3 regions of the Streptomyces sp. TS71-3 genome follow, and region 3 is predicted to be linked to each of the others. Evidence: riboswitches for the same ligand, from Rfam matches in the RefSeq annotation. Region 3 holds a riboswitch; each other region holds the start of a gene.
What was found. A riboswitch is a leader RNA that binds a small molecule or an ion and turns the genes downstream of it on or off. The one in region 3 is predicted to bind cobalamin.
Positions count from the first base shown of each region.

Region 1: another riboswitch for cobalamin. It lies ahead of cobN (cobaltochelatase subunit CobN); the one in region 3 lies ahead of Sm713_RS33190 (ABC transporter substrate-binding protein).
Region 2: another riboswitch for cobalamin. It lies ahead of Sm713_RS19510 (cobalamin biosynthesis protein); the one in region 3 lies ahead of Sm713_RS33190 (ABC transporter substrate-binding protein).

Region 1 is NZ_BNEL01000003.1:1,083,823-1,093,947, forward strand. It holds gene Sm713_RS29020 (M1 family metallopeptidase) at 1-1,434, opposite strand, end outside; cobalamin riboswitch at 1,672-1,819, shown strand; gene cobN (cobaltochelatase subunit CobN) at 1,850-5,602, shown strand; gene Sm713_RS29030 (hypothetical protein) at 5,765-6,187, shown strand; gene Sm713_RS29035 (DUF4037 domain-containing protein) at 6,303-7,409, opposite strand; gene Sm713_RS29040 (zinc-binding dehydrogenase) at 7,477-8,592, opposite strand; gene Sm713_RS29045 (DUF6415 family natural product biosynthesis protein) at 8,774-9,157, opposite strand; gene Sm713_RS29050 (helix-turn-helix transcriptional regulator) at 9,402-10,125, shown strand, end outside.
Region 2 is NZ_BNEL01000001.1:4,816,324-4,826,448, reverse strand. It holds gene Sm713_RS19540 (enoyl-CoA hydratase/isomerase family protein) at 1-294, opposite strand, end outside; gene Sm713_RS19535 (helix-turn-helix domain-containing protein) at 495-716, opposite strand; gene Sm713_RS19530 (ABC-F family ATP-binding cassette domain-containing protein) at 1,227-2,825, opposite strand; gene Sm713_RS19525 (hypothetical protein) at 3,210-4,601, opposite strand; gene Sm713_RS19520 (S9 family peptidase) at 5,030-6,175, opposite strand; gene Sm713_RS19515 (class II aldolase/adducin family protein) at 6,376-7,119, opposite strand; cobalamin riboswitch at 7,445-7,603, shown strand; partial or broken gene Sm713_RS19510 (cobalamin biosynthesis protein) at 7,657-8,628, shown strand; gene Sm713_RS19505 (cobyric acid synthase) at 8,901-10,125, shown strand, end outside.
Region 3 is NZ_BNEL01000003.1:2,130,012-2,140,136, forward strand. It holds gene Sm713_RS33170 (cation-translocating P-type ATPase) at 1-1,248, shown strand, start outside; gene Sm713_RS33175 (copper chaperone PCu(A)C) at 1,242-1,772, shown strand; gene Sm713_RS33180 (DUF5134 domain-containing protein) at 1,936-2,622, opposite strand; gene Sm713_RS33185 (PepSY domain-containing protein) at 2,619-4,073, opposite strand; cobalamin riboswitch at 4,339-4,520, shown strand; gene Sm713_RS33190 (ABC transporter substrate-binding protein) at 4,630-6,162, shown strand; gene Sm713_RS33195 (ABC transporter permease) at 6,176-7,123, shown strand; gene Sm713_RS33200 (ATP-binding cassette domain-containing protein) at 7,120-9,696, shown strand; gene Sm713_RS33205 (cytochrome c oxidase assembly protein) at 9,793-10,125, opposite strand, start outside.

The DNA of each region.
Region 1 (10,125 bases), 1.0 Mb from region 3:
CGGCACCGTCGTGCCATGCGCCCACGCCGCGAAGAACCCGCCGAGGTCCGTGCCGGACACCTCGGACGCGAGCCGTTCGAAATCGGGCCAGGACGCGTTGCCGTAGCGGTACCGGGAGGTCCAGCCCTTGAGGGTCGCGAAGAAATCCGCATCGCCCACGGTGCGCCGCAGCGCGTGCATCATCAGCGAGCCCTTGTCGTAGAGGGCAGGATCCAACTCGTGGCCCGCACCGGCGTCGTAGAGCGGGACGTTCCAGAAGGACGGATCGTCGAGGTTGTCCTTGAGGACGGCCTCGTAGAAGTCGGCGTCGAGATCCATCCCCTCGTGCTCGTTCCAGAGCTGGTTCGCGTACTGCGCCACGCACTCGGCGATGCACCCGTCGCGCCAGTCACTGAACGAGACGCTGTCGCCGAACCACTGGTGGGTGATCTCGTGGGCCATCGAGGCGTCGAACATGCCGCCGCTGTAGGTGGGCCGGCCCTGCGTCTCCAGGTCTATCGGCGCGTTCGGATCGCTGAGGCCGCTGACCACGATGCCGCCGGCGGAGTCGAAGGGGTAGGGCCCGAACTCCGAGGAGAGGAAGGAGATCACCTCGGCCTGTAGCTTCGGCGTCCCGGGATCGACGAGCGCGCCCGGGCTGTAGGCGTCGACGACGGGTGTCCCGTCGGCCAGCGAGTACCTCTGGACCGTGAACCTGTCGATCGCGACCGTCGCGAGGTACGTGGCCATGGGCCGGTCCTCGGACCACCGGTACGTGGTGAGCCCGCCGTCGACCGTGGTCGGCCCCGGCCTGCCGTTGCCGATCGCCGTCCAGCCCGTGGGGACGGTGGCGGTCAGGGCGAAGGTCGCCTTGTCGGAGGGGTGGTCGTTGCCCGGGAACCACGAACTCGCCCCGTGCGGCTCGCCCAGCGCGTCGGCGCCGCCGTCCTGAAGGGTATGCCAGCCCTCGGCGTCGGGCTTGCCGGAGTAGCGGACGCGGACGGTGAACTCCTGGCCGCGGCGCAGCCGCCCGGAGGGCGTGACGACCAGCTCGTGGTCGCCCGCGCGCTCCACCGCCCGCGCCGGGTGCCCGTCGACGAGGACCTCGGCGACCTTCAAGCCCTTGAGGTCGAGGTCGAAACGGTCCAGGTCGTCGGTGGCCAGCGCCGAGACGGTCGTGTCGCCGTCCAGGTGGCCGGGGTGTGCGGGGTCGTAGCCGAGACGGACGTCGTAGTGCGTCACGTCGTAACCGGAGTTGCCGTCGTCGGGGAAGTACGGATCACCGGCGCCAGGGCCCCCGATGACCGCCGCGGCGGGCACGCCCCCCAGCAGGAGGGCGCCGACCGCGGCCAGCGGAACGGCGGCGATGCCGAGGCCGCGGGCACGGCGGGCACCGCGGGCGCGGCGGGCGCGGTCGGTCCGGCAGGCGGGGTCGGCCCGGCGGATCCCAGGCACGGTCGTCCTCCCCGGCGGTGGCGTTCGACCAGACTTCATACGGGGCCCTTCTCGTGGTCAGAGCGGTCGCGCACGACAATGGCGCCTCCATGTCAGCGAGCTGTCAGCATGCTGTTCGGCCCCGGTAAGGGCGGGACGAAGAGGCCGCGCGACGGACCCGGCCGCAGGGTCGCGAGTACGGCGGTGAGGGTGCGGGCCGGGAAGAGCCCACCGCAGGTGCCCCGGCGCCCCGTACCATTCGGGTGACCGAGACGGCGCGGGCCCTTGATGAGGGTCCGAGGGAGGAAGCCGGTGTGAATCCGGCGCGGTCCCGCCACTGTGAGCGCGGTCCGGGGTGACCCCGGGCCGGGTGAGTCAGGAACTCCCGCCGTCCTCACGACCACCCGGGGCGTGGACACCCCGAGGAAGGCCCCGCATGATCCTGCTGCTGTCGACCTCCGACACGGACCTGCTCAGCGCCCGCGCCGCCGCCGGCCCCGTCCCGTACCGGTACGCGAACCCGACCCGGCTGCCCCTCGGTGACCTGCCCGCCCTCCTGGACGGCGCCGACCTCGTGGTCGTCCGCCTCCTCGGCGGCATCCGCGCCTGGCAGGACGGGCTCGACCTGCTCCTCGGCGCGGGCGGCGCGGACTCCGGCGCGGAGGGGGACGCCGTCCGCCGGCTCCCCGTCGTCGTCCTCACCGGCGAGCAGGCCCCGGACGCCCAGCTCATGGCCGCCTCCACGGTTCCCATCGGCATCGCGGCCGAGGCGCACGCCTACCTCGCGCACGGCGGCCCGGGCAACCTGGAGCAGCTGGCCCGGTTCCTCTCCGACACCGTCCTGCTCACCGGCCACGGCTTCGAACCGCCCGCGCCCGCCCCCACCTGGGGCCCGCTGGAGCGCACGCCCCGCACCCCCGGCACCCCGGCGACCGGAACCGCCCCGTCGACCGGAACCGGAGCGGCCCCCGCCCCCACCGTCGCCGTCCTCTACTACCGCGCCCACCACATGAGCGGCAACACCGCCTTCGTCGAGGCGCTGTGCACCGCGATCGAGGACGCCGGCGCCCGCCCCCTCCCCCGTTACGTCGCCTCCCTGCGCTCCCCGGAACCGGAGCTCATCGACGAGCTGCGAGCCGCCGACGCCATCGTCACGACCGTGCTCGCCGCCGGCGGCAGCAGGCCCGCCGAGGCGCAGGCGGGAGGGGACGATGACGCGTGGGACGCGGGCGCGCTGGCCGGTCTTGACGTGCCGGTCCTCCAGGCGCTCTGCCTGACGAGCCCGCGGGAAGCGTGGGAGGAGAACGACGAAGGGGTCTCCCCGCTCGACGCGGCGAGCCAGATCGCGGTGCCCGAGTTCGACGGGCGGCTGATCACGGTGCCGTTCTCGTTCAAGGAGATCGACGAGGACGGGCTGCCGTCGTACGTCGCCGACCCGGAGCGCGCCGCGCGGGTCGCCGGGATCGCCGTGCGGCACGCGCGCCTCGCGCACATCCCGGCGGCGGACAAGCGCCTCGCGCTGGTCCTGTCGGCGTACCCGACGAAGCACTCCCGGATCGGCAACGCCGTCGGCCTCGACACCCCGGCCTCCGCGGTCGCGCTGCTGCGCAGGCTGGTGGAGGACGGGTACGATCTCGGCGAGCCGGACCCAGAGACGGGCGCCCCCGCCGTGCCGGGGCTCGCCTCCGGCGACGGAGACGAGCTGATCCGGGCACTGATCGACGCGGGCGGCCACGACCAGGACTGGCTGACGGAGGAGCAGCTGGCCCGCAACCCCGTCCGCATCCCGGCCGCCGACTACCGGCGCTGGTACGCCACGCTCCCCGAGGAGCTGCGCGGCGCGGTGGAGCGGCACTGGGGGCCGCCGCCGGGGGAGATGTTCGTCGACCGCAGCCGGGCCGGGGCGGACGGCGCGGACGGCGCCGGGGACATCGTGCTGGCCGCACTGCGGCACGGCAACGTCCTCATCCTGATCCAGCCGCCCCGCGGCTTCGGCGAGAACCCCATCGCGATCTACCACGACCCCGACCTGCCGCCCTCGCACCACTACCTGGCCGCCTACCGGTGGCTCGGAGCGCGCGCCGCGGACGGCGGCTTCGGCGCCGACGCCGTGATCCACCTGGGCAAGCACGGCAACCTGGAGTGGCTGCCCGGCAAGAACGCGGGCCTGTCCGCGGCGTGCGCGCCGGACGCCGCGCTCGGCGACCTGCCGCTCGTCTACCCGTTCCTGGTGAACGACCCGGGCGAGGGCACCCAGGCCAAGCGCCGCGCGCACGCCACCCTCGTCGACCACCTCGTGCCGCCGATGGCCCGCGCGGACTCCTACGGCGACATCGCCCGCCTGGAACAGCTCCTCGACGAGCACGCGCAGATCGCCGCGATGGACCCGGCGAAGCTGCCCGCGATCCGCGCCCAGATATGGACCCTGATCCAGGCCGCCCGCCTCGACCACGACCTGGGCCTCGTGGACCGCCCGGACGACGAGGGCTTCGACGACCTGATCCTGCACGTGGACGGCTGGCTCTGCGAGATCAAGGACGCGCAGATCCGCGACGGCCTGCACGTGCTGGGCGCGCCGCCGGCCGGCGCCGACCGGGTCAACCTGGTGCTCGCGATCCTGCGGGCCCGGCAGATCTGGGGCGGCAGCGAGGCACTTGTCGGCCTGCGGGAGGCGCTCGGCCTCGACGAGTCCGCGGCGACCCGCGGCGCGGCCGACGCCGCCGAGGAGCGTGCCCGCGCGCTCGTCCAGGCGATGGAGGACGCGGGCTGGGACGAGGCGGCCGTCCCCGGGGTGTCCGCGGGCCAACCGGCGGCCGTCGCGGGCATCCTGCTCTTCGCGGCCCGCGAGGTGGTGCCCCGGCTCGCCGCCACCACCGACGAACTGGACCGCACCCTGCACGCCCTGAACGGCGGCTTCGTGCCCGCGGGCCCCTCAGGCTCGCCGCTGCGCGGCCTGGTGAACGTGCTCCCGACGGGCCGCAACTTCTACTCCGTCGACCCGAAGGCGGTCCCGTCCCGCCTCGCGTGGGAGACCGGCCAGGCCCTCGCGGACTCCCTCCTGGAGCGCTACCGCGCCGACCACGGCGGCGCCTGGCCGACGTCGGTGGGCCTGTCGCTCTGGGGCACCAGCGCGATGCGCACCGCGGGCGACGACGTCGCGGAGGCGCTGGCGCTGCTCGGGGTGCGCCCGGTGTGGGACGACGCGTCGCGGCGGGTCACCGGCCTGGAGCCGGTGCCGCTCGCCGACCTCGGCCGCCCCCGCATCGACGTCACCCTGCGCATCTCGGGCTTCTTCCGGGACGCGTTCCCGGGCACCGTCGCCGTCCTCGACGACGCGGTACGGCTGGCGGCCTCCCTCGACGAGCCGGACGAGCAGAACCACGTGCGCGCCCACACCCGCGCCGACCTGGCGGCAGGCGTCGACGAACGGCGCGCCACCACCCGCATCTTCGGCTCCCGCCCCGGCACGTACGGCGCGGGCCTGCTCCAGCTCATCGACTCCCGCGACTGGCGCACGGACGCGGACCTCGCCGAGGTCTACACCGTGTGGGGCGGCTACGCGTACGGCCGCGGGCTCGAAGGGCGCCCGGCGCGCACCGAGATGGAGTCGGCGTACCGGCGGATCGCGGTGGCCGCGAAGAACACCGACACCCGCGAGCACGACATCGCCGACTCCGACGACTACTTCCAGTACCACGGCGGCATGGTCGCCGCCGTCCGCGCGCTCACCGGCGACGCCCCCGAGGCGTACATCGGCGACTCCACCCGCCCCGAGACGGTGCGCACCCGCACCCTCACCGAGGAGACCTCGCGGGTATTCCGCGCCCGGGTGGTCAACCCGAAGTGGATCGAGGCGATGCGCCGGCACGGCTACAAGGGCGCCTTCGAGCTGGCCGCCACCGTCGACTACCTCTTCGGCTACGACGCGACGACGGGCGTGGTCGCCGACTGGATGTACGACAAGCTCACCGAGACGTACGTCCTGGACCCGGAGAACCGCGCGTTCCTCCAGGACGCCAACCCCTGGGCCCTGCACGGCATCGCGGAACGCCTCCTGGAGGCAGAGTCCCGCGGCATGTGGTCCAAGCCGGACCCGGCGGTCCTCGCGGCCCTCCGGGAGGCGTTCCTGGAGGCGGAGGCGTCACTGGAGGAGGGCACGGAGGACGCGGAGGGGGCCGGGGGCTCGTAGGACGGGTGAGCGCGGAGGGCTTGGGCGACTGCCCGAGCCGGGCTCCGAGCTGGGCTGCCTGAGCCGGACTGTCCGACCCGGCGGATACCTTCCCTCTCAGATGGTGCGACGGGCCGGCGCGGGCCGGCCCGTTGAGTCGCCGTGCGCACTGAGGGAGAGATCGTGTTGAAGAGCTTGCCGCAGACGGACGAAACCCTGCTGATCCGCACCGACTTCTCCGACGAGGCGGCCTGGCAGGCGCTGCGGACGGCGGTCGAGACGCCGAGCGAGGACGACTTCCTCGCGTACGTCCACGTCGTGGACGATCCCGACCACGGCGACCTGACCGCGGAGCAGCTCCTCGCGCTGGCGCCCGACAAGCGCCTGCTGATCGTCGCCGACAGGACCGCCCTCACGGCGCCGGGGATGCCGCTGCTCACCGTGCTGCGGTACTGGGACGAGGACGAAGGGGAGGGGGATCACGGCGAGCTGCGCGTCATAGCCGAGGAGCTGTGGTCGATCGAGAACAACATCTCCCTGGCCAACATGGACTGGAGCGAGTTCGTCGACGCCGCGGAGGAGGACGGCGTCTTCCGCGGGTTCTGACCCCGGGACCGACACCCGCACCCGGGACCGGCAACCCGCACCCGGGACCGGCAACCCGTCACCCGGGACCGACTCCCGCAGCCGGGACCGGCCCCCTCACTGCTGCCCGGCCCCCTCACTCGAAGAGGACGCGGAGAGCCGACCGGACGTCGTCCGAGCCGAGGGCGTCGGTGCCGTCCACGAACTGCTCGACGCCCCCGGTGGCGGGCAGCCGGCGCACGGCCGGGTCCACGATGCCGTCCGCCAGCGCCGCCCGGAACCGTCCCGCGTCCAGTACCTGGAACGGCCGGTCGTGGAAGGGGCGGACGGCGGGGTCGAGCGGTGCGGTGAGCCCGAGCGCGTTGTGCGCGCGGGCCACCGTCTCGTAGGCCCGGCACAGGTGCGCCTCCCGCGCCTGCCACTCGGCGGCGGCGAGCACGGCCGTCAGGTCGGCGGTGAGCCGGGGCGCGGCGGCGGTGCGGGCGAAGGCGCTGCCCAGCCACTTGCCGTAGGGCGGGTAGCGGCGGTCCATCAGCAGGCAGAGCCGCATCAGGTCGCGGACCAGCCGGGCCGCGACGACGGCCGAGCCGAGCTCGTCGCCGACCTCGCCGCACCGGCCGACGAACGCCTCCTCCTGCGCTATCCGCTGCCACTGGCAGGCCAGCAGGTACCGCCAGACGTCCTCGGGATACCAGGCGAGCGCGGCACGCGCAGGCTCCAGCTCGCCGAGCCCGTCGTGGAACACCGCCCCGCCCGTCACCTCGGCGAGCCGCTGGGCGGGCGTGGTCAGCCACTCCGCCAGGCCGATCGGCTCGCGCGGGTCGAAGCCGAGCGCGCCGGTGAGCCAGTCGCCGGGGGAGACGATGTCCACCCGGTGCTGGACGGGCCCGTCCGTCATCCGCATGACCCGGACATGCGCCTCCTCGGTGGCGCCGAAGTGCGTCGGATAGCCGCGGATCGTCTTCGGCAGCCGCTCGGAGAGCACCGCCGACAGCCGCGCCCCGTGCGCGTCCACATCCTGTGGACGGAGGAAGACCTGCAGCCGCGGCCCCCAGTCGTGGTCCGCCGACCGCTCCGTGTCGAAGCCCAGCACGTCGGACCCGGTGCCGAGCCGCGCCGCCGAGTGCACGAGCCCCGGCACGGCCTCGTCCAGCAGCGGGCGGACGGCCTCGGCGTAGAAGGCGCGGGAGAGTTCGAGCCCGGGGAGGAACGCCGGCCGCGCGGGCCGGGGAGTGTCCGTCATGCGGGCAGGGTGCCCGAGCCGGGTGGCCGGGGACCACGCGTTTTCGGTGCGCCGCCGGCCCCGCGGCTCAGCTCGTCAGCACCGCCTTCATCACCGACCCGTCCGCGACCGCCGCCAGCGCGCGGGCGTGCTCGGCCAGCGGGAACGCCGTGACCAGGCCGGCGAGGTCGAAGCGGGCGGTGAGCGCGGGCAGGAGCCGTACGTACTCCACCAGGTGCGCGCCGGAGAAGGCCCAGGAGCCGATCACGTCGAGCTGGCGGTGGACGATCTGGTGCGGGTTGAGCACGGTGTCGCCGGCGTCGGTGTACTGGCCGATCACCAGGTACGCGCCGCCGCGCCTGGCCAGCGTGATCCCCTGGGCGACGGCCGCCGGGACGCCCGCGCACTCGATCACCAGGTCGGCGCCGGCGCCCCCGGTGGCCGCGCGCGCCTCGGCGAGGACGGCGTCGGGGTCGTTGTCATCGACGATGTTCAGGTGGACGTCGCCGATGCCGGCCGCGGCGGCGACCCGGAGCCGCTGGGCCGGGCCGCCGACGATGATCACCCGCCCCGCGCCGGAGAGCTGCGCGCACGCCGCGGCGGCCAGCCCCACAGGACCGCTGCCCTGCACCACCACGGTCTCCCCCAGCCGCACCGGGCGCCGCTCGTACAGGGCGTGCACGACGGTGGGCCCCGCGCAGGCCAGCGCCATCGCGGCGAGCGGCGGCACGTCGCCGGGGGCGCGGACCAGTGTCGTTCCGCCTTGCAGCACGATGTGGTCGGCCCAGGAGCCGGAGAGGGCGGGGCCGTCGGCGATCGAGCGGTTGACGCCGTAGGTGCGGCGGTTCTCGCAGAGCGTCGGCTCGCGGTGCAGCCGGCACGGCGGGCACTCGCCGCACGCGATCGACGACGCCCACATCACCGCGTCGCCCTCGCTCAGCCGCGCGCCCGTCGCGTCGTGCGTCAGCCCGAACCCCAGCTCGCGCACGGTGCCCAGTCCCTCGTGGCCGAGCACGAGCGGGGTGGGCACGGGCAGGTGCCCCTGCTGCAGATGCAGATCGGTCCCGCACACCCCGCCGTACCCGGGGGCCACCACGGCACCCCCGGGCGGCGCCTCGGGCACCGGGAACTCCCGCAGCACGGTGGGCTGCCCCACCTCGTCCAGTACGACGGCCCGCCCCATGACACGCTCTTCGGCACTCATGGATCCATGGTCGCAGCCGCCTGCCGGCGGGCACACGGTGCCGACCCGGACTGGTCCGGTGCCGGGCACCGCTTGTGCGAGTAGTTGGTCGTCCCGGCGCCGGTCGCGCCGTGGTGAACGTGGGTGTCGTAGGGCTCGCCCTGCCGGATGGGTCGGTCGCAGCGGACGCAGAACATGAGGCTCACGTGCGGTTCTCCGTTGCGTTTTCGGCGGTCAAGACGGTGTGGTGGTCGCACAGGGCGTCCAGGTACTCGGCGAGTTCCCGGGCGTGCCGCGTTGCGGATACCAGTCCCGGCCCCGGCGAAGCGGCAAGGCGGACGCGCGTGTTCGCGACGGCGGTCAGCGCGGCCACGCGGGAGGCATGTTCCTCGGGCAGCGCCCGCGCCATTCCCTCCACCTCCGGAACGAGGAGGGTCAGGTGGCCGCGCAGCAGCAGAAGCCAGTCGTCGAGATCGTCGAATCGAGGGAACGGCACGTCACCGGCGGAAAGCTTGCCCGCCGTCGCGCGCATCGACTCGATGTCCAGCGGATCGGGGTGGCGGGACCGGGCACCGACTTGGGTCACGTTGAACTCCTGAGGCCGCGTTTCGGGGTCGCACACCCGGCTGTGCGGTGGTGTGCCGGTTCGCGGCGTTGGACGGGCGATGTGAGGACAAGGCTGGCCCTGTTGCGGTCCGGTTGAAAGGACTTATATGGGTCTTCTAGCGGTCTGAATAAGGACTTCTGATCCCTCGATCGGGTCTTTCCGCGGAGTCGGCAGGACTTCGCTGTGACACAGGGAACCTCCAGGCTTCGCATGGAGGTTCCCTGTGTCCCGCCCCGGCAGTAACACGCATCTCAGGTCCGCCCGCATCGCCGCCGGTTACCGTTCCCAGCAGGCCCTCGCCGACGCCCTGGGCGTGGGGGTCCGGCAGGTGCGCCGATGGGAGTCGGCCAATCCGCCGTGGCCGCAGCCGGAGATTCAAAAACGTCTGGTGCGGGTGCTCGGCCAGGACATGGAAGTACTCGGGTTCGGCCACCCGGATGGCGCTCCTGACCAGGTGCGACGCGCGCTCGTCACGGGTACGGCGGCGGCGGTCGGCCTTGTGGCGGTGCCCTCCCGAACCCATGCGGCACAGCAACCCGCCACCGTGGCACAGGACTTTCAGGCGGTAGCGCGCTCACACAGGCGTCTCTACTGGAGCGTGGCACCGGCGACACTCCACCCGGCGGTCGTCGCGCACGCAGCACTCGGATGCGGGGTCCTGTCCGAAACGACAGGGGCCGTTCGCCAGTCGGTTGCGGCGGCGGTTGCCGAGTCCTACCTGCTGGCGGGGCGTATCGAGTTCTTCGACATGCAGGATCCGCACCGTGCCGGAGAGACCCTGCTACGCGCCCTGCAAGCTGCCGGCGAGGCGGATGACGCGCTGCTCGGCGCCGCGGTGCTCGCGCACACGGCCTTCATACCCGGTTGGGACGGCCGCAGGGACGAGGCGGTCGAGCGTATGGTCGCTGCCCGCACCTACGCAAGGCGCGCTGACGCGCCGTTGGAAT
Region 2 (10,125 bases), on a different contig from region 3:
GTCGAGTTCGGCGTCGGGACGGCGTGCCAGGTCACCGAAGGAGGGCTCGCCTTCGATGCCCTCCGGGGTGAAGGCCTTCCTGTCGAGCCCCGCGGAGAAGGAGGGACCCTCCGCGCGCAGCACCACGACGCGGACGCTGCCGGGCAGGGCGCGTCCCACTTCCGCCAGCGTAAGCCACAGCGTCACGCTCTGTGCATTGCGCTTGGCAGGGTTGGTGAGCGTCACCGTGGCGATCGATTCGTCGACGGTGAGCCGCACGCCGTCCTTGTCGATTACCGGGGCGGGGGAAGCCATGAGTCCTCCGATGGGCCGCAGTCAGGCAGGGCGCTGCTCTCCGGAGAGGACGACGCCCATAAGTGACTGCACAGTAACCACCCGGCCGACCGGCGTTCCACCCAGGTCCCGTGACACCGGGTGGAGGCACCGCCCAGGCCCCTGGGGCACTGGGCGAGTGCGGCCGGGTGGCACCACCGGAGGGGGTGGGCCACCCGCCGTCAGCCGGCGGAGGCCTTCTTGCCCCGCGTGGCCCCGCCGCGTCCCCGCAGCGTGACCCCGGACTCACTCAGCATCCGGTGGACGAAGCCATACGAGCGGCCGGTCTCCTCGGCCAGTGCCCGAATGCTCGCACCGGAGTCGTACTTCTTCTTCAGGTCTGCCGCGAGCTTGTCGCGCGCGGCGCCGGTCACCCGGCTGCCCTTCTTCAGAGTCTCGGCCACCCGTGCCTCCTCATGGGAAGTGCGCTCTGGACTCTCATGATCACCCCTAGCGGGCTTCCTGGCCACCCATTCGGCAAGGTCCATAGAACACCGAGGGGTCCCACAAAGATGATCGGCACAATTGGAATGATCAATTCCGAAGTCTGGCCTCATCGTGACGCACCGCAATCGATGGCAAAAGGCCAGCTCAGCGCGCGATAAGGGAAAAGCCGAGGAGTGGAACGCCTCGGCAGCTTAATACGTGTATGACACACCGCAGTACCAGCCGATCTCACACAGATGGTGGATCACGGATCGGCCGAATGATCCATCCGCGGAGACGCGCGAGTTCGATCTCGCCGACGTGCCCGGCCTCCGCGGACCCCGAAGCGGCGGCCGAGGGTCGCGGCCGAGGGCGACCGAAGGCGGCCGAGGGGTACCGGGGCCGCCCGGCCAGGGGCGACGGCGATGCCCGGGGGCCCGCCGCCGGCGGTGACGACCGCCGGGCCCCAGGCGGGCGGCGGGGGCCCCTCAGGCCAGGGCGACCAGGTCGGCGTAGGTCGCGCCCCACAGGTCCTCGACGCCGTCCGGCAGCAGGATGATCCGCTCGGGCTGGAGGGCCTCCACGGCGCCCTCGTCGTGCGTGACGAGGACGACGGCGCCGCGGTAGGTGCGCAGGGCGCCGAGGATCTCCTCGCGGCTGGCCGGGTCGAGGTTGTTGGTCGGCTCGTCGAGCAGCAGGACGTTGGCGGAGGAGACCACGAGGGTGGCCAGTGCGAGCCGGGTCTTCTCGCCGCCGGAGAGCACCCCGGCCGGCTTGTCGACGTCGTCCCCGGAGAACAGGAACGAGCCGAGCACCTTGCGCACCTGCACCAGGTCCAGGTCGGGCGCGGAGGAGCGCATGTTCTCCAGCACCGTGCGCTCCGGGTCGAGGGTCTCGTGCTCCTGCGCGTAGTAGCCGAGCTTGAGGCCGTGCCCCTCGACGACCTGGCCGGTGTCCGGCTTCTCGACGCCCGCGAGCAGCCGCAGCAGGGTGGTCTTGCCGGCGCCGTTCAGCCCGAGGATGACGACGCGGGAGCCCTTGTCGATGGCGAGGTCGACATCGGTGAAGATCTCCAGCGAGCCGTACGACTTCGACAGGCTCTCGGCGGTCAGGGGTGTCCTGCCGCAGGGGGCGGGCTCGGGGAAGCGCAGCTTGGCGACCTTGTCGGACTGCCGGACGTCGTCGAGGCCGGCCAGCAGCCGCTCCGCGCGGCGGGCCATGTTCTGCGCGGCGACGGTCTTGGTGGCCTTGGCGCGCATCTTGTCGGCCTGCGCGTTCAGCGCGGCGGCCTTCTTCTCGGCGTTCTGCCGTTCGCGCCTGCGGCGCTTCTCGTCGGCCTCCCGCTGCTGCTGGTAGAGCCTCCAGCCCATGTTGTAGATATCGATCATGGAGCGGTTGGCGTCGAGGTAGAAGACCTTGTTGACGACGGTCTCCACCAGGTCGACGTCGTGCGAGATCACGATGAACCCGCCGCGGTAGCTCCTGAGGTAGTCCCGCAGCCAGACGATCGAGTCGGCGTCGAGATGGTTGGTGGGCTCGTCGAGCAGCAGGGTGTCGGCGTCCGAGAAGAGGATCCTGGCCAGCTCGATACGGCGGCGCTGGCCGCCGGAGAGGGTGTGCAGCGGCTGGCCGAGCACGCGGTCCGGGAGGTTCAGGGCGGCGGCGATGGTGGCGGCCTCGGCCTCGGCCGCGTAGCCGCCCTTGGTGAGGAACTCGGTCTCCTGGCGCTCGTACTGCTTGAGGGCCTTCTCCTGGGTGGCGCCCTTGCCGGTGGCGATGCGCTGCTCGTTCTCCCGCATCTTGCGGATCAGGACGTCCAGGCCGCGGGCGGACAGCACGCGGTCGCGGGCGAGGACGTCAAGGTCGCCGGTGCGCGGGTCCTGCGGGAGGTAGCCGACCTCGCCGCTGCGGGTGACGGTGCCGGAGGCGGGGATGCCCTCTCCCGCGAGCACCTTCGTGAGGGTGGTCTTGCCGGCGCCGTTGCGGCCGACGAGGCCGATGCGATCGCCCTTGGCGACGCGGAAGCTGGCGGACTCGATGAGGATGCGGGCACCCGCGCGCAGTTCGATGGCGGAGGCGGTGATCACGGACAGACTCCAGGGCGGTGGCGGAGAGAGGACGGCGGACACGACGAGTCGGGCTGGGCCGCGCGTGGCCCGCCACGGGGCGCGAGGGTGCGCAGGGGCGGACAGGCGGCGGGCACGCCGTCTAATGCGCGTGGAGAATGGCCATGGAGGAAATTCTACCGGTACCGTGCAACCGCTTTTCTCCCGTCCCGTCCACTGCCCGGCCACCGGCCGGCGGGCGGTTCCGCGGCTGCCCGGCCATCGGGCGAGCGGACGGTTCCGCGTCGTTCCGGGGTCGCCGGCGAAGCGTCCGGGCTTTCGGGTGCCCCCGCGCCCCGGCCGCCGGTGACGGGCCGGGCACGCACCGCTGAGCGCCCCTTCCGGCCCTTCGAGCCCGGACGGCGGCTACGCGCCCCCGGTGTGGACCTGGAAGGCGGCGCGCCGCACCACCTTGGCGAGGGCCGGGTCGGGGTGGGCGGCGGCGAGGGCCACCAGGACCTGGACGGTGCGGGGGTGGCCGATGGCGCGTACGTCGTCCAGGAGCGCGGGGACGGTGCCCTGGACCGCCGACTCCAGGTGGCGGACGAGCAGCGTGCCCTCGCCGTGGTCGGAGACGGCCGCGGCGGTGTCCACCCAGAGCCAGGTGGCCTCCTCACGGGTGAGCGCGGTGTGCGCCTCCTCCGGGTCGACGCCGTCGTGCTCGGCGAGCCACAGCAGCGCGTAAGGGCGCAGCGACGTTTCCTCCAGGGCCGCTCTGACCTCCGCCTCGGCGGGGGCGCCGACGACGCGCAGCGCGTCGAACGCGAGGCCGCGCAGCAGGGCGTCCTCGCCCCGGGCGGCGGTGAGGAGGTCGCTGACGGCGCTGCCGACGGGCCGGGCGGCGAGCCAGGCGCGGTACTCCGCGCGTGCCGCGTTGGGGCGCAGCTGGGCGCAGCCGCGCAGCATGTCCTCGGCGGACTGCTCGATGTTGCCCGCCGGGCTCTGCGCGGCCACGCAGATCTGCTCCAGCTTGACCCAGACGGCCCAGCTCCCCAGCGGTGTCAGGGTGACCTGCTCCTCGGCCCAGGTGAGCGCGCCGACCCGGGCGAGCGCGTCCAGCGCCCAGTCCAGCAGCGGTTCGAGCGGGGCGTCAGCGTCCTCGACCGGCTGCGGCTGGGGGCCGTGGGGGATCTCGCAGCGCTCCGTACGCAGTTCCGTGACGCGCTGCCGGAGCAGGTCGAGGAGCTGGGACACGGGCACGGGCCCGGCGGAGAGCTGGAGCAGCGAGAGCACCTGCGGCATGGCCTCGATGAGCTCCGCGACGGTGGCGCGGGCGAGGCCGTCGGGGCTGTCGCCGGTCAGCGACCAGGCGTCGAAGAGAGCGACCCAGCCGCGGAGCACGGCGCTGTCGTCCCGATCCCAGGCGCGCAGCCGCCAGCCGGCGCGCGCGGTGCCGCCGTGCAGCTCGATCAGCCCGGCCAGGCGTGCGGTGTCCCAGTCGGCGCGTGCCTGCTGGTGCGTCAGGCCCAGGTCCGCCGCGGCCCGTTCGACCGCCGCCCCCGACAGCGCGCCGGAGCCGTCGAGCGTGGCCTCTCCCCCGCCGGGCCGCACCGCCCGGTCGGCCCAGTGCGCGATGCGTACCGCTCCCGCGAGACCGCGCCGTGCGATGCGTGCCAGTTCCGCGGGCGCCGGGGTGCCTTCCGGCGGCGGGGGCGCCGGGCGGCGGAGGCGCCCGGCCGTCACCGCCTGGGAAGCGGTGGCCAGCGGCCGGGAGCGGACGAGTCGGAGCCTGGAGTCGCGCGGGGTACGGGACGTCACGGGAGCAGTCTTCCTGTTGACGGTCCGAATTCCCAAACGGAATGGCAAGAGGGGAAGAACTAAACGCTGGTGGGAAGGTATCTAACCGGGCCACACCCCGACTAACCGGAATGGACTGTTACCGGCCACTCCGGGCCCCGTCCCTGGGACTGGGCACGCCGCGCGGGGCCGAACGGCACCAGCGGGACACCGGACGCCCGTGTCAACGGAGCGCCGGCACGCTCCCCCACAGCGGGCTTGCGGACGGGCCGCCGGCACGATAGGGCGCCCGGCCCCGCACCCCGGTGCGTGCTCCCCGTACGGCGGGACCGTACGGGGGCCGCATGGAGGCCGGATCGGCGCCCTATGGAGGCCGGACCGGCGCCGTATGAGGGCCGTTCCGGAGCCGTAGACGGACCGCATCCGGGCGGTGCCGGCGCACGCCGTACTTACGTCAGCGGGACGAGGAAGCGCCGGAGCTGCTCTTCGTACTCCGCCGGATCGGCGTTCCACAGCGCGCCGTGCGGGGCGTGGCGCACGGTGTGCAGGCTGACGAGGGACGACAGGCGGTCGGCCAGCCGGAGCGACGGCTCCCAGGGGGCGATGGCGTCGTCCGGGCCGTGCAGCACGAGCGTGGGCACCCGAATCGCGTCGGGAGCGAAGACCGGCGGGACCCGCTCGGCGCCCCGTCCCCCGCGGCCCTCGGCGGCGCGCACCGCGAGCGGCAGCAGCAGGCGCGGGGTGCCGCGCGCGGCGGCGAGCGCGCGCACGGTGGCCGCCCAGTCGAGCACCGGGGAGTCCAGCACGAGGCCCGCGATGCGGTCGCGCAGCGGGGAGCGTGCCGCGGTGTGCAGGGCCATGGTGGCGCCGGTGGACCAGCCGTACAGGATGACGCGCTCCGCTCCCTTGCGTACGGCGTGTCCGAGCGCGGCGTCCACGTCCCGCCACTCGGTCTCGCCGAGGTGGTCGAGCCCGTCAGGGGAGCGGGGGGCGCCGGGGTCGCCGCGGTGGGCGGGGATGAGCACGGGGAACTTGTGGCGGTTCAGGAAGTCGAGGACGACCATGGGGTGTTCGCGCGTGGTGGCGAGGCCGTGCACGGCGATCACCCAGGTGTCGCGGGCCGCCGGGACGAACCAGGCGGGCAGCGGGCCCAGCTCGGACGGGACGTCGGTCTCGGTGTAGTCGAGGCCCAGCGCGGAGCGCGGGTCGCCGGTGTGCACCTGGGGGGTGAGCCACACCCTCGCGCCCGGTTCCAGGGTGCCGCGGGTGACGCGTTCGAGCCGGCGGACCACCGTGTCGGGGGTGTGCTCCGCCGCCTCGTCGAGGGGGCCGACGACCGCGTGGACGCCCCTGGCCGAGCCGTCGACGAGTCCGTACACCCCGGGCCGCCCGGAGGCGAAGCCGCGGGTGAGGGCGATCCGGTCGGCGGTGACGTCGTGCACGGTGAGTCTGGGCTCGGTGGGCAGCGGCCGGCCGGGGCTGATCCTCAGGGCCGCGCCGCCCGCCCACCGCCCCGCGGCGATCGCTGCGGCGCCGGCGCCCACCGCGGCGGTGACGGCGGCCGCGGCGGCACGCGCGGCCGTCGGTGTGCCCAGGGGCCCCGGGCGTGCCGCACGCGCCGCGCCGGCGAGGGCATGGGTGGCGGCCCGAGTCGTCCTCCCCGGTTCCGATGCGAGTGTTCTGGGGATGCGCACCGCTCCAGTGTCGGCGTCGGGACGGCCGACGGCCACCCGAATGCGGAGTCGGATCGCGAACGGTGGCCCGTGCGGCGGCCTGGCGCCCGGCCGGCGGTGCCTCAGCCCCGCCGTTGGCCGTAGCCCCGCAGCTTCTCCTGTACGGCGTCCAGTTGCCCGGTGGACAGCAGGCTCGGCGCCATTCCCGGCACCGCGCTCGCGGCGAGCCAGACGCGGCACATCCATTCGAGCTGGGCGGTGCGGTCGTAGGCCTGGTCGAGGGTGCTGCCGTAGGTGACGGTGCCGTGGTTCCGGAGCAGGCACCCGGTGCGGCCGTCGAGGGCTTCCAGCATGTTCCGGGCCAGTTCGTCGGTGCCGTAGAGGGCGTAGGGCGCGACCCTCACGGGGCCGCCCAGCGCGGCGGACATGTAGTGGACGAGCGGCAGTTCGGGGACGAGCGTGGAGACGGCCGTGGCGTGCACGGCATGGGTGTGCACCACGGCCGCCGCTGAGGTGGTGCGGTAGACCGCGAGGTGCATCGGCAGCTCGCTGGTGGGGGCGAGGGTGCCGAGCACCTGCCGCCCGTCGAGGTCGACGCCCACGGCGTCCCGCGGGGTGAGCCGGTCGTAGGAGACACCGCTCGGGGTGACGAGGACGGTGTCCCCGACCCGCACCGAGACGTTGCCGGAGGTGCCGACGACCAGCCCGTCGGCGACGGTCCTGCGTGCCGCCTCGACGAGCTCCGCCCACGCGCGGGCCAGCGCCTCGTCCTCCGCACCCTTGCCCGCGCCGTCGCCCGCACCGCCACCTGCGGCGTCCTCGGCGGCACTCCCACCCGGCTGCTGATCGACCATCTCGTCCGTCATGCCGACGATCCTGCCACCGCGCCGGCACCGGCACCGCTCGGGCATCGGCACGGCTCCGGCATCGGCACGACATCGCTATCGGTATCGCTATCGGCATCGGCATCGGCACGGAGGACCGCTGCCGCCGCGGGCAGAGCTCAAGGAGCTTTATCGATATATAAATCCACTGACCCGGCGACCTGGCGACCTGGCGGCACGACGACACCACCGCCCCGCACCCCGCCTCCCCGTGTGGGCCTGCGCACACTCTCCCGCCGCAGGTCAGCGGCTGGTTGACGGGATCTTCGGGGCATGGTGGACTGCCGGGGCCAAGTACGGCGGCAGGAGAGGAAGCCGGTGCGAATCCGGCGCGGTCCCGCCACTGTCACCGGGGAGCACTCCCCCACATCGGACGTCACGGCTCGGAGTACTCCCAGTGCCATCGAGGGCACCGGGAGAGGGCTGGAAGGCCGGGGGAACTGCGGATCCGGGAGCCAGGAGACTCTCGCCGTCGTCCCGTCGAGCCAGGGCGAGGACCCTGAGTGAGGACACACACCGATGCCGGGACGGCACGCGGCCTTCTCCCGACGCGGGGTCATATCCCCCGCCCCGCTCCCGGGCGCCGTGGGCGCCACCGCCGGACTCCTTGGCGACCTGCTGCTCGGCGACCCGCGCCGCGGACACCCCGTCGCCGCGTTCGGGCGCGCCGCGGGCGCCGTGGAACGCCGACTCTGGCGCGACCACCGGGGCTGGGGCGCCCTGCACACCGCGCTGTGCGCCGGCGGCGCCGTCGGCCTCGCCGCGCTGGCCGCCCGCGCCGCGCGCCGCTCCCCCGCCGCCACGGCGGGACTGACGGCCGCCGCGACCTGGGCCGTGGTCGGCGGCACCTCGCTGGGCCGCGAAGCACGCGCGATCGGCGCCGCGCTGGCGGCGGGTGACGTCGCGGCGGCCCGGCGGCGGCTGCCCAACCTGTGCGGCCGCGACCCCGAGGCGCTGGACAGCGCGCAGCTCGCCCGCGCCGTGGTGGAGTCCGTCGCCGAGAACACCTCGGACGCCGTGGTCGGCGCCCTGCTGTGGGGCGCGGTGGCCGGGGTGCCGGGCCTGGTGGGCTTCCGGGCCGTCAACACCCTGGACGCCATGGTCGGCCACAAGTCCCCCCGGTACCGCAGGTTCGGCTGGGCGTCGGCCCGGCTCGACGACCTCGTGGGCTGGCCCGGAGCCCGGCTGACGGCGGCCCTCGCCGCGGTGCTGGGCCCGGACCCGGCCGGCGCGGTGCGGGTCTGGCGGGCCGACGCGCACCGGCACCCGAGCCCCAACGCCGGGGTGGTGGAGGCCGCGTTCGCGGGGGCGCTGAGGGTGCGGCTCGGCGGTGCGCTGTCCTACGGGGGACGCGCGGAGCTGCGCCCGGTGCTGGGCGACGGAGGACGGGACGTGGCGGTGGCGGACGTCGAGCGGGCGGTGCGGCTGTCCCGGCGGGTGAGCTGGGGGGCGCTGGTCGTGCTGGTCGGCGCCCGGCTCGGACGGGCGGGAGTCGCCCGGGTGCGGTCCAGGGCCTGTCGTCAAACTCCCGTCGTTCGCACGGAGGGCGGGCCGCGCGGCGTCAGGTGGATTCTCTCGGCGTGCCGGGTGCAAGCCCTCGTACTGGATGTACTTGGGCTTACGCCCGGTGCGGCGAGAGGGCGTGCATGGCGCCGCGCGGCAGACGGGAGTTCGACGACAGGGCCTAGGGCCGTGCCCGGTGCCGTGTCAGGCGTCCTCCCGGCCCCCGCCGGCCCCGGAGCCGGGCCGCGGCAGGCCGCCGCATGAGCCACGGGCTGCTGGTGGCCGGCACCACGTCCGACGCGGGCAAGAGCGTGGTGACCGCCGGGATCTGCCGCTGGCTGGCGCGGCAGGGCGTGCGGGTAGCGCCGTTCAAGGCGCAGAACATGTCGCTGAACTCGTTCGTCACCCGCGAGGGCGCCGAGATCGGCCGCGCGCAGGCGATGCAGGCCCAGGCGGCGCGGGTGGAGCCGAGCGCCCTGATGAACCCGGTGCTGCTGAAGCCGGGCGGCGACCGGCGCAGCCAGGTGGTGCTGATGGGCCACCCGGTCGGCGAGATGAGCGCGCGCGGCTACCACGGCGGGCGCCAGGAGCGGCTGCTCGGCACCGTGCTGGACTGCCTGGACCGGCTGCGCGCCGAGCACGACGTCGTGATCTGCGAGGGCGCCGGGTCGCCCGCGGAGATCAACCTGCGCCGCACCGACATCGTGAACATGGGCCTCGCCCGCGCCGCCGGGCTGCCCGTGCTGGTGGTCGGCGACATCGACCGCGGCGGCGTCTTCGCGTCGTTCTTCGGCACGCTCGCCCTGCTGGACAAGGCGGATCAGAAGCTGGTGGCCGGATTCCTCGTCAACAAGTTCCGGGGCGACGTGACGCTGCTCGATCCCGGCCTCGACATGCTGCGGGACCTCACCGGGCGGTCCACGTACGGGGTGCTGCCGTTCCGCACCGGTCTCGGGATCGACGAGGAGGACGGGCTGCGCGTCTCCCTGCGCGGCACGGTCCGGGAGAGCACACCGGCGGGGCCGGTCGGGCAGGATGTGCTGCGGGTCGCCGTGTGCGCGGTGCCGCTGATGTCGAACTTCACCGATGTGGACGCGCTGGCGGCGGAGCCCGGCGTGGTGGTGCGGTTCGTGGACCGGCCCGAGGAGACGGCCGACGCGGACCTCGTGATCGTGCCGGGCACCCGCGGCACGGTCCTCGCGCTGCGCTGGCTCCAGCAGCGCGGCCTCGCCGGCGCGCTGGCCCGCCGGGCCGCCGAGGGCCGGCCGGTGCTGGGCATCTGCGGCGGCTTCCAGATCCTGGGCGAGCACATCGACGACACCGCGCGCGTCGAGTCCCGCGAGCCGTCCGCCGACGGGCTCGGCCTGCTGCCGCTGCGGGTCCGCTTCGTCCCGGAGAAGACGCTCGGCCGGCCGCGCGGGCAGGCGCTCGGCGAGCAGGTCGAGGGCTACGAGATCCACCACGGCGTCGCCGACGTGCAGGGCG
Region 3 (10,125 bases):
AAGGCCCGCGCGCAGCGCCTCGCGGACGCCGTCGCCGGAGTGTTCGTGCCGGTCGTCGTGGCGCTGGCCGTCACGGGCCTCGGCTTCTGGCTGGGCGCCGGAGCCGCTCCCTCGGCGGCCTTCACCTGTGCCGTCGCTGTCCTCGTCGTCGCCTGCCCCTGTGCCCTCGGACTGGCCACGCCGACCGCGCTGCTGGCGGCGACCGGCAGGGGTGCCCAACTCGGCGTGCTGGTGTCCGGACCGCGCGCCCTGGAGACGCTGCGCGGTGTCGACACGGTGGTGCTCGACAAGACGGGCACCCTCACCGAGGGCCGCCTGGCCGTCGTCACCGTGACCGCGGCGCCGGCCGGCCCGGACGAGACCGCCATGCTCCGGCTCGCGGCGGCTGTCGAGCGGTACTCGGAACACCCGGTCGGCCGGGCTGTCGCCGCCCACGCCCGCCGCCTGCTGCCCGACGAACGGCCTTTGGAGGTGGCCGGATTCGCCGCCACGCCCGGACGAGGCGTGAGCGGACGGGTCGCCGACACCCGCGTGGAGGTGCGTAGCCCAGGGGAACAGGTGCCGGCGGCACTCCGGGAAGCGCTGCTGAACGCGCGGGCCGCCGGGCACACACCGGTCGCGGTGTACGTGGACGGAGCGTGCGTGGGGCTGCTCGCGCTCGGCGACACCGTGCGCCCCGGCAGCTACCGTGCGGTGGACCGGCTCCGCAGGCTCGGCCTGCGGCCCGTGCTGGCCACCGGCGACGACCCGGTACCCGCGCGGGCGGTGGCCGACCAGCTCCGCATCACCGAGGTGCACGCGGGATGCGGCCCCGAGGACAAGGGCGCACTGGTGCGCCGCCTGCGGGAGGCGGGGAACCGGGTGGCGGTCGTCGGGGACGGCGTCAACGACGCGCCGGCCCTCGCGGCGGCCGACCTCGGCATCGCCATGGGCGACGGCACGGACGCGGCCATCGGCGCGGCGGCGGTGACCCTGGTGCGCCCGGACGGCGTCGAGGCGCTCGTCGACGCCGTGCGGCTGTCCCGCCGGACGCTCGCGACGGTCCGGGCCAACCTCGTCTGGGCCTTCGGCTACAACGCCGTCACCTTGCCCCTGGCGTTGCTGGGATGGCTGGATCCGATGGTGGCCGCCGCAGCCATGTCCCTCAGCTCGGTGCTCGTCGTCGCCGGCAGCCTGCGCCTGCGGACCTGGGAACCCACCCCGCGGCGGGCCGGGACCGGGCGCGCCTCCAGGGGGACGCAGTGGTGACGCCACGCGGCGGGACGGGTGGTGCTTCCCCCGGCACCGCGGTCGGCGACCGGGTGCGCGCGGGGGCGATGGCGGTCGCGGCTCCGGTCGCCGCGTGCGCCCTCGCCCTCGGCGGGCTCGGCGCGAGGGCGCACAGCGGCGCCGCGGGGCGGCCCGCGCACGTGAGCGCCGTCGACGGCCGGGTCCTGCTGCCGCTCGTCGACGACAGCACCATGACCGCGGCGTTTTTCCGCCTGACCAACGACGGCGGCACCGATGACGAGGTCCTCTCGGTCAGCTCTCCAGCGGCCCGCACGGCGATGCTGGCGCGCACCGAGGTGAGCGGCAACGCCGGCCGGATGCGCATGGGCGTCACCCTTCCCGTGCCGGCGGGCGGGACGGTAAGCATGACCGCGTACGCCACCGACGTCATGGTGGAGCTCACCCACCGTCCGGCTCTGGGCCAGCGCATCCCGTTCGTGCTGCGACTGCGCCGGGGCGGACAGGTTCGGGCCGAGGCCGTGGTGGTGCGACCTGGCGGTTGAGGGCGTGGCCCGGCAGGGCCCCCGGGCACCCGGGGCGAACGGCGCTCCCGGCCGGTCAGCCGGGGGCAGCACGCAGGCGCTGCCAGGGTGCCGCGGGGCGTTCCACCCCGCGGCACACGCCTCGGACCAGCAGGAGAAACAGGAGTAACAGGAGAACGAGGAATCAGGCCAGCAGGACGAACATCACGGCCATCCCCAGTGCCATGGCGCCGTGGCAGGCCGCGTCCGCCGCGTCGTGCACACCGGCCGGCACGGGGGCGCCGGGCGCGTCGGGAACCTGTCGCCGGGCCGTGTCGAAGGCCCGCGCCAGCCACCACAGGGCCAGCACCAGCAGGACGGCGGCGAGCACCCAGGCCGCGAGCCGCGCACCGGTGCCGTTGAGCGTCATGGCCCCCGCCCTGGAGGAACCGGACATGTCCATACCCGGCATGCTCGTGCTGTCGCGTGCTCCGCCCGTCCCGGCGGCCGGCATGAGCGTGCCCATGGCGCCGGCCATCCAGGCCATCGCCGCCATCATGACCACGTGCGGGAGCGAGCCGCGCAGGGCGCGCCACCGGCCCCGGGACCCCGGCGCCGCCAGGGCGGCGCCCGCGAACCACGCGGCGGCCAGCGCGAACAGCACGGTCTGCGGGGCGCCGGCGAGGGACATGCCCCACGGCCACACCATCGCCCCCATGGCCAGGGCCATCACCGCGTGCAGCAGATGGCCGACCCTCCCGACCGCGTCCGGCCCGTGCGCGCGGGTGGCGCGGGGTGCGTGGTCTGAGCGCAGCGCACGCCACAGCGCGTACAGAGCCAGCACGGTGAACAGGACGGTCAGGATCCAGCGCAGGCCCGTCGCGGCGATCACCGCGCGACCGCCACGCGGCGGTGGCACACGGCACCCGCCGCGACGTCCACGGCGAGGAACACCAGCAGCGGCAGGCCGAACAGAGGCAGCCAGTAACCGAGGACGGCGGCCCCGACCACCGCGGGGGCCAGCACCCTCCCGCGCAGCCGACGCCACGCGCCGCGGACCGGAGGGCGCCCGAAAGCCCGACCACCGGTCCGCGTGGGTCTGCGCAGCCACCACATGCGGTAGCCCAACAGCACCATGGAGATGAGCGCGACCGCCAGCAGCGCCAGCGCGATCTGGTTGACGGGCCCGAACAGGAGCCCCATATGAGCGTCGATGCCCCACCGGGTGAGCTTCGCAAGAAGCGGGTAGTCGGCGAACCTGAGCGTCGCGATGACCCTGCCCGTGCCCGGATCGACGGCGACGGAGTCCTGCTTCTCGGGCCAGGACCTGGTGTTCTCCTCGACGACGTACGCCGCGCCACGCTCGGTGGGCGGTGTGATGACGAGCAGACCGCTCAGCCCGGCCTCGTGGGCGGACCGGGCCACCGCGTCGATTCCCACGTCACGGGCCGAGCCGCCTCCCGTGCCGGGGCCGGCCGGCCCGGCGGCCACCGCGGGGGTGCCGCCGCCCAGCGCGTCCTGGATCCTGCCGATGTTCGCGCCGGCGTGCGCCGACCACGTCAGACCCGTGGCCGAGAGGCCGAGCAACCCCGCGGACACCCACAGGCCCACGGTGCCGTGCCAGGAGAGGGTGCGGCGGCGGCCCGGCCGTCCGGCGCGCGGCAGCAGCCCGCGGTGCAGGCCCCGCCGCGGGCCGGGTGCGCCGAGCCAGAGAGCGAGCCCGCCGAGCACTTCGACCCACAGCCAGCTCGCGGCGAGCTCGCTGTAGTTCCGCCCGAAGTTCCCGAGGTGCAGGGTGCGGTGAAGGCTGTCGAGCCAGGCGCGGGCCGGCAGCCACTGCCCGTAGGTGCGCAGCGTCCCGAGCACGTGGTGGTCGTACGGATCGACGAAGGCCGTCACGTTGTAGCCGTCCGGCAGGCCGGGCGCGTCGAAGACGACGCGGGTGCTGTCGGTGGGGCCCGGGGGCGGGCTGACCGACACCAGCTTGCCGTCCGGCACGGCCTTGCGTGCAGCCGTGACCTGGTCGGCCAGGGGGTCCGCGGAGCCATGCGGCGTGACGGTCAGCTCGTGGTGGTAGAGGACGGACTCCAGCTGGGGCGTCACCGTGTAGAGCAGTCCCGTGACGGCCGCCACGAGCAGGAACGGGCCGATGACGACGCCGGCGTAGAAGTGCAGCCGGAGCATCACCGGGCGGAGGTCGTTCCAGAAGCCGGGCCGGGCGCTGTCGGGCCCGTCGCCGTTCCGTGCCGGCCGGTCCCCCTCCTGAACGGCCCCTGGCGGAGCCGTGCCCGAGGACGCCCCTGACGTTCCGGTGGTGGCCGGAGCGGTGTGCTGGGTGGTCATGGGGCGGGCCCTCCCTGTGGCGTTGGCGACGACCGCGGATCGCCGGTCTCGTTCAGCAGTCGGTGGCCTGGCCGGCGAGGTTCCCGGCCGCGGTGTGTGAACAGGCCCACGCGGTCGGGATCGGAGTCCCGGGAACCGCACGCCCTTCCCGGCCGACCTCAGAGGTGGGCCGGGGGGCGGCACCGGCGGGTGCCTCTCATGCGCACCGGCGGCAGGGGAGCGCGGCGGGCTCCCCGTTCCTCGCCGGGCCCTCACCGCACGTCGGAGCCTCTGGCACAATGCGAGCCGTACACATGGGCGACGGGAGCCAGGAAGCCGGTGGAAGTCCGGCGCGGTCCCGCCACTGTGACCGGGGAGCGAACCCCACACGCCACGGCCGTGAGGCTGGAAGGCGGGGCGAGCGTGGATCCGGCAGCCAGGAGACTGGCCCGTCGCCTCTTCGGACCGTCCGGGGCGTGGACTCCCCGGGAAGGGGATAGCGATGCGCCCATGGCGCCGGCACCGCTCCACTCCCTGCTCCCGGACCCGGCCGAGAGCAGGGAAGGCTCAGTAAGCGATGACATCGTCATTCGGCCGGCGGCGACTCCTGTACGGCGCCGGAGCGGCAGCGGCCGCCACGACCCTCGCCGCCTGTGGACTGGGCGGCGAGGACGGCGGCCCGGACTCCGGCCGGTCCCGGCTGCGGGCCGCCTTCAGCGCAGGGGGCTCGCAGGAGACCCTGGACCCGCACACCGTGCCCCTGTTCATCGACCAGGCGCGGGCGAAGGCCCTCTACGACAGCGTGCTCACCTACAAGGACGACATGTCCGTGCAGGGCCGGCTCGCCGAGTCATGGGAGAGCGACCGCTCGGGCACCCGCTGGCACATACATCTGCGCGAGGCGCGCTTCCACGACGGCAGACCCGTCACCGCCGCCGACGTGCTGTGGAACTACTGCCGCATCGCCGACCCCGCCACCGTCGCCGTCTCCCAGCAGCTCTTCGCCGCCGTCGACTTCGAGGCGAGCCGTGCCCAGGGCCGCGACCTGACCCTGGTGCTGAAGGACCCCGACTTCGAGTTCCCCACCGCGCTCGGCGCCCCGGGAACCGAGATCGTGCCCGCGGGCACCACCGACTTCACCCGTCCCATCGGCTCCGGCCCCTTCCGCTACGGCTCGTTCCGGCCCGGCGGCAACGCGCTGTTCACCGCGTGGCGCGACCACTGGTCGGGCGGCCCGCACATGGACGAGCTGGAGTTCGTGCCCGTCAACGACGAACGCGCCCGGCTGGGCGCGCTGCTCTCCGGCCAGGTCCACTACGCCCACGACCTGTCCGGGGCCTCCGCGGCGCAGGTGACCCGGCGCAAGGGCGTCAGCCTGCTCCAGACGCGGCTGAGCACCATGCAGGCGATCCTGCTGCGGCTGAACCGCGCGCCGTTCGACGACCACCGGCTCGTCGAGGCGTTCACCCTCGGCCTCGACCGCAAGGCCCTCGTGGAGGTCGCGCTCTCCGGCCGGGGCACGCCCGGCAACGACCTGTTCGGCATGGGCCTGCACGGCTACCCGGACTCCCTGCCACCCCGTCAACGCGATGTGGACCGGGCCCGGGCCCTGCTGAAGGAGGCCGGTGCCGAGGGGCTGGCGGTTCCGCTGGAGACCAGCGACGCCGACCCGTCCTGGCGCAACGCCTCCTCGCTGATCGCGGACCAGCTCAGCGACATCGGCCTGAAGGTGACGCCCCACACGCGCTCGGCCGGCACCTACTTCGGCGAGATCAAGACGAAGGGCGTGGCGGCCCAGAGCCGTACCGCCACCCTCCCCGTCATCACCCACCTGCGGTCCAGGCTGGTCACCGGCGCCTCGGACAACCTCACCGGCTACCGCTCCAAGCCCTTCGACCGGCTGATCGCCCAGGCCACCGGCACCCGGGACGACGCGGTACGCCTCGAACTGCTCGCCCGTGCCCAGCGGCTGGCGCGCGAGGACGACGGACAGCTCGTCTGGGCCTTCAGCGACTGGATCGTCGGCCACGCCGACTCGGTCGGCGGGCTGCGGGCCGCGCCGCCCAACTCCTGCGACTGGGCCCGGTTCGACCGGGCCCGCCTCTCCTGACGCCGGCGGGACGGTGCTCCGCTACACCGTCACGAGGACGGGTCTCGCCGCCGTGCAGTGCGCGGTCGTCCTCGTCGTGGTCTTCGCTCTCACGTCCCTGCTGCCGGGCGACACCGTGGACGCGGTGCTGGGGGAGCAGGGCACCCCTCAGCAGGCGGCGCTGGCCCGCGCCGGACTCGGGCTCGACCGTCCGGCGGCCGAGCGGTTCGTCCACTGGCTGGCGGCGCTCTGCCACGGCGACCTGGGCCGTTCGCTGGTGACGGGCATGCCGGTGACCGAGCAGATCGCCGGCCGGCTGGCGGCGACGGCGGTGCTCGCGGCCACGGCCCTCGCGCTGCTCGTCCCCCTCGCGCTCGGCCTCGGCGTCCTCACGGGCCTGCGCGAGGGGTCGGCGGCCGACCGGGGCCTGAGCGCCGCCGCGATCGCGCTGCACGCCGTGCCCGAATTCGTCCTCGGCCTCCTTCTGACCGCGTGGCTCTCCCTCGACCTGGGCGCGCTTCCCGCCACCGCGGCCGGCCTCATGGGCCTGGACGTGCTGACCCGGCCGGCGGTGTTGATCCTTCCGGTGACGGTGCTGGTCTGCCGCCAGCTCTGCGACCTCGCGCGGCAGGTCCGCATCGGCATCGCGGAGCAGCGCGACGGCCCCGTCGCCACGCACCTGAGACTGCTGGGCGTGCCCGAACGGACGATCCTCCTACGGCACCTGCTTCCGGGCACCCTCGCGCCGGCCGTGCAGCAGTTCGCGCGGTGTGTCGACGGACTCCTCGGTGGAACGGTCGTGGTGGAGTCGCTGTTCGCCGTCGGAGGGCTCGGCACCGGCTTCGTCGACGCCGTCCAGGACCGCGACATGCCGGCCGTCCAGGGATACGCGCTCGTGTTCGCGATCACGGCCGTCGTGGTGAACCTCTGCGCCGACCTCGCCGTGCGGGGCCTGACACCCCGCCGGGAGGGACGGGCATGAGCGGCCGTTACTCCGCCCCGCGTCCCGCCGGGCGCCTCGGCGCCGTCACGGTGGACGTGCTGGTGTGTTTCCTGCTCGGAGCGCCCGTGCTGGCCGCGCTCGCCGGGCCACTGTTCGCCGGCTCCACGGCGCCGGGAGCCGCGCCCTTCCTCCCGCCCGGCACCGGGCATCCGCTGGGCACGGACGTCCTCGGACGCGACGTGCTGGCGCTCGTCCTCACCGGCGGCCGCTCCGTCATCGGCATGACCACGGCCGCCCTCCTGGCCGCCTACGCGGTGGGTCTGCCCCTCGGCCTGTACGCCGCGGGCACCCGCCGCCGCTGGGCCGACGAGGCGGTGATGCGCGGGCTCGACCTGCTGCTCGCCCTTCCCTCCCTGCTCCTGCTGATGAGCCTCGCGGCCGCCGGACGCAGCGACCGGGGCAGCCTGGTCGCCGCGGCGGCGCTGGTCCAACTCCCCGCCGTGACGCGGCTCGTGCGCGCCGCGGCCCTCGCCCCGGGGTGCCGTACGGCGGTGGAGGCGATGCGCCAGCAGGGCGTGCCCCGGCGCCACATCGAGATCCGGTACGTCGCACGCTGCGCGCTCGGGCCCCTGGCCACGGACGCCGGCAGCAGGTACGCGCTGATCCTCTACCTGCTGGCCTCCGCGAACTTCCTCGGGCTCGGCCTGCCGTCCGACGCGAGCGACTGGGCGGTGCTCATCGAGCGGAACACCGACGCGCTCTTCCTCCAGCCGGTTGCCGTCCTCGTACCGGCCGGGCTGCTCACCGCAGTGTGCGTGGGCGCGAACCTCGGCGTGGACCGGCTGCTCGGCAGGAGTCGCGGGCCCGCGTCGGGGCCGCCCCGCGAGACGGTCGGGACGGCCGGGGAGCAGGCCCGCGGAGGTTCCGCCGAAGTGGCCGGGGAGCAGGCCTCCGCTGCTGCCACCGGATCACCCGCCACCACCGGCTCCTCGGCACGGCCGCCTCGTGGCACACCACGGGACCACCACGGCGCCGCGGCCGGCTCCGCCGCTCCCGCCCTGCTCCGCTGCCGGGGGCTGAGCGCGCGCACCACCGCGGGCCACGTGCTCCTGGACCGCGTGGACCTGGACCTCGCTCCCGGCCGCACCCTGGCCCTCATCGGGCCCTCCGGCAGCGGCAAGACGACCCTGGGCCTCGCGGCGCTCGCCCTGACCCGGCAAGGCGTCGAGCTGAGCGGCGAGGCCCGGATCGAGGGCGCTGACCTGCTCTCCCTTCCGGAAGCCCGGCGCCGGCGGATCCGCCGCGGCAGGGTCGCCCACCTCCCGCAGGATCCGGCGTCCGTCCTCGACCCGGTACGGCGGGTAGGAGGCACCCTCCACGAACTCGCGGCCCTGGCAAGCTCATCGGACCCCTCCGACGACCGGCGCAGGCGACGCGGACGCGGCGACCGCCACCGCGATGTGAACGCGGCATTGCACGCCGCCGGACTGCCCCAAGACACTCCGCTGCTGCGCCGCTACCCCCACCAGCTCTCCGGCGGGCAGCAGCAGCGCATGGCCCTCGCCACCACCCTCGTCTCCCGGCCCCGCCTGCTGGTCCTGGACGAGCCGACCAGCGGGCTCGACGCGGACACCGCGGCGGTCCTGACCGGACGCCTGCGCCAGGTGACCGCGGGTGGCACCGCGCTGCTCCTGCTCACCCACGACATGCGGCTGGTGGCAGAGCTCGCGGACGACATATCCGTGCTGGAGCACGGCCGGATCGTCGAGACCGGGCCGGCCCGGACGGTCCTCACCGGGTCGAACCACCCGCTGCTGCGCGAGTACCGCCGCGCGCCGCGCGGCCCCGCCGACGCGGCCGGACCGCGCACCCTAGCGGAACGCGGCATCGAGGTACGCGGCCTCGCGGTGGCGGGCCGGGGTGCGGCGTGTCCCCGGCTCCAGCCGGTCAGCCTCGTCCTTCCGCCCGCCAGCCGCACCGCACTGACCGGAGCCTCCGGTGCGGGCAAGACCACCCTGGGGCGGGCCCTCGCGGGGCTCACCCCCGCCACCGGCGGCGTCGTGCTCCACCGGGGCCGGGAACTGCCGGTCGCGCTGGAGAACCGCAGCCGGGAGCAGCTCAGGGCCGTGCAGTACGTGCACCAGGACAGCAGGGCCTCCTTCGACGAGTTCCGCGACGTGCTGAGCCAGATCGCGGACACCGCGCACCACCTGCGGGGCCGCCCGCGCGACGAGGCGCTCGCCGAGGCCGCCGCCCTGGCCCGGAAGCTCGGCCTGGACCCCGGCGACCTCAGCAGGCGCCCGGGCGCACTCTCCGGAGGTCAACTGCAACGCGCGTCGCTGGCCCGTGCGCTGGCGGCCCGGCCGGCCCTGCTCGTCTGTGACGAGGTGGCCTCGGCCCTCGACGCCGTCACCGCCCGCAGGGTCCTCGCCCATGTGGTGCGTGAGAGCGACCAGCATGGGACGGCGTTGTTGCTGATCACGCACGCCGAGGACGTGGTCGGCCCCTTCGTACGGCGCCGGCTGGTGCTGCGTCACGGGTTGCTGCACGGTGACGAACCCGTCCCCTCGGGCGGCGCCGCGCGGGTGCGGCCTGAGGATCAGGCCACGTAAGCGGCCGGCGCCCCGGCCGGCTGGCACCGCCCCCGCGTCCGCACCGGAGGCGGTGCGCGCCGCCGGGCTGCGGAACGGGGGGCCGTCCGGTCCTTCTCACCGGCTCGTGGCGCGGTCGGCGGCGGCGAGGCGGGCGAGGTAGGCGTTGTAGGCGGCCAGTTCGGCGTCGTCGTCGCGGCGGGCCCGCCTGTCGTGGCGGGTGGCGGTGCGCTGGTCGGCACGGGCCCACTGGACCACCAGCGCCAGCAGGACCAGGAGGGTGGGGACCTCGCTGAACGCCCAGGCGATGCCGCCGGCGGCGTTCTGGTCGGCGAGGACGGATACGTGCCAGCCCGCGGGCGGGTGCTTGAAGAAGCCGACGAGAGGCGTGCCGGCCATCATCACGGCGATGCCGAAGAAGGCGTGGAAGGGCATGCCGACGAACAGCTC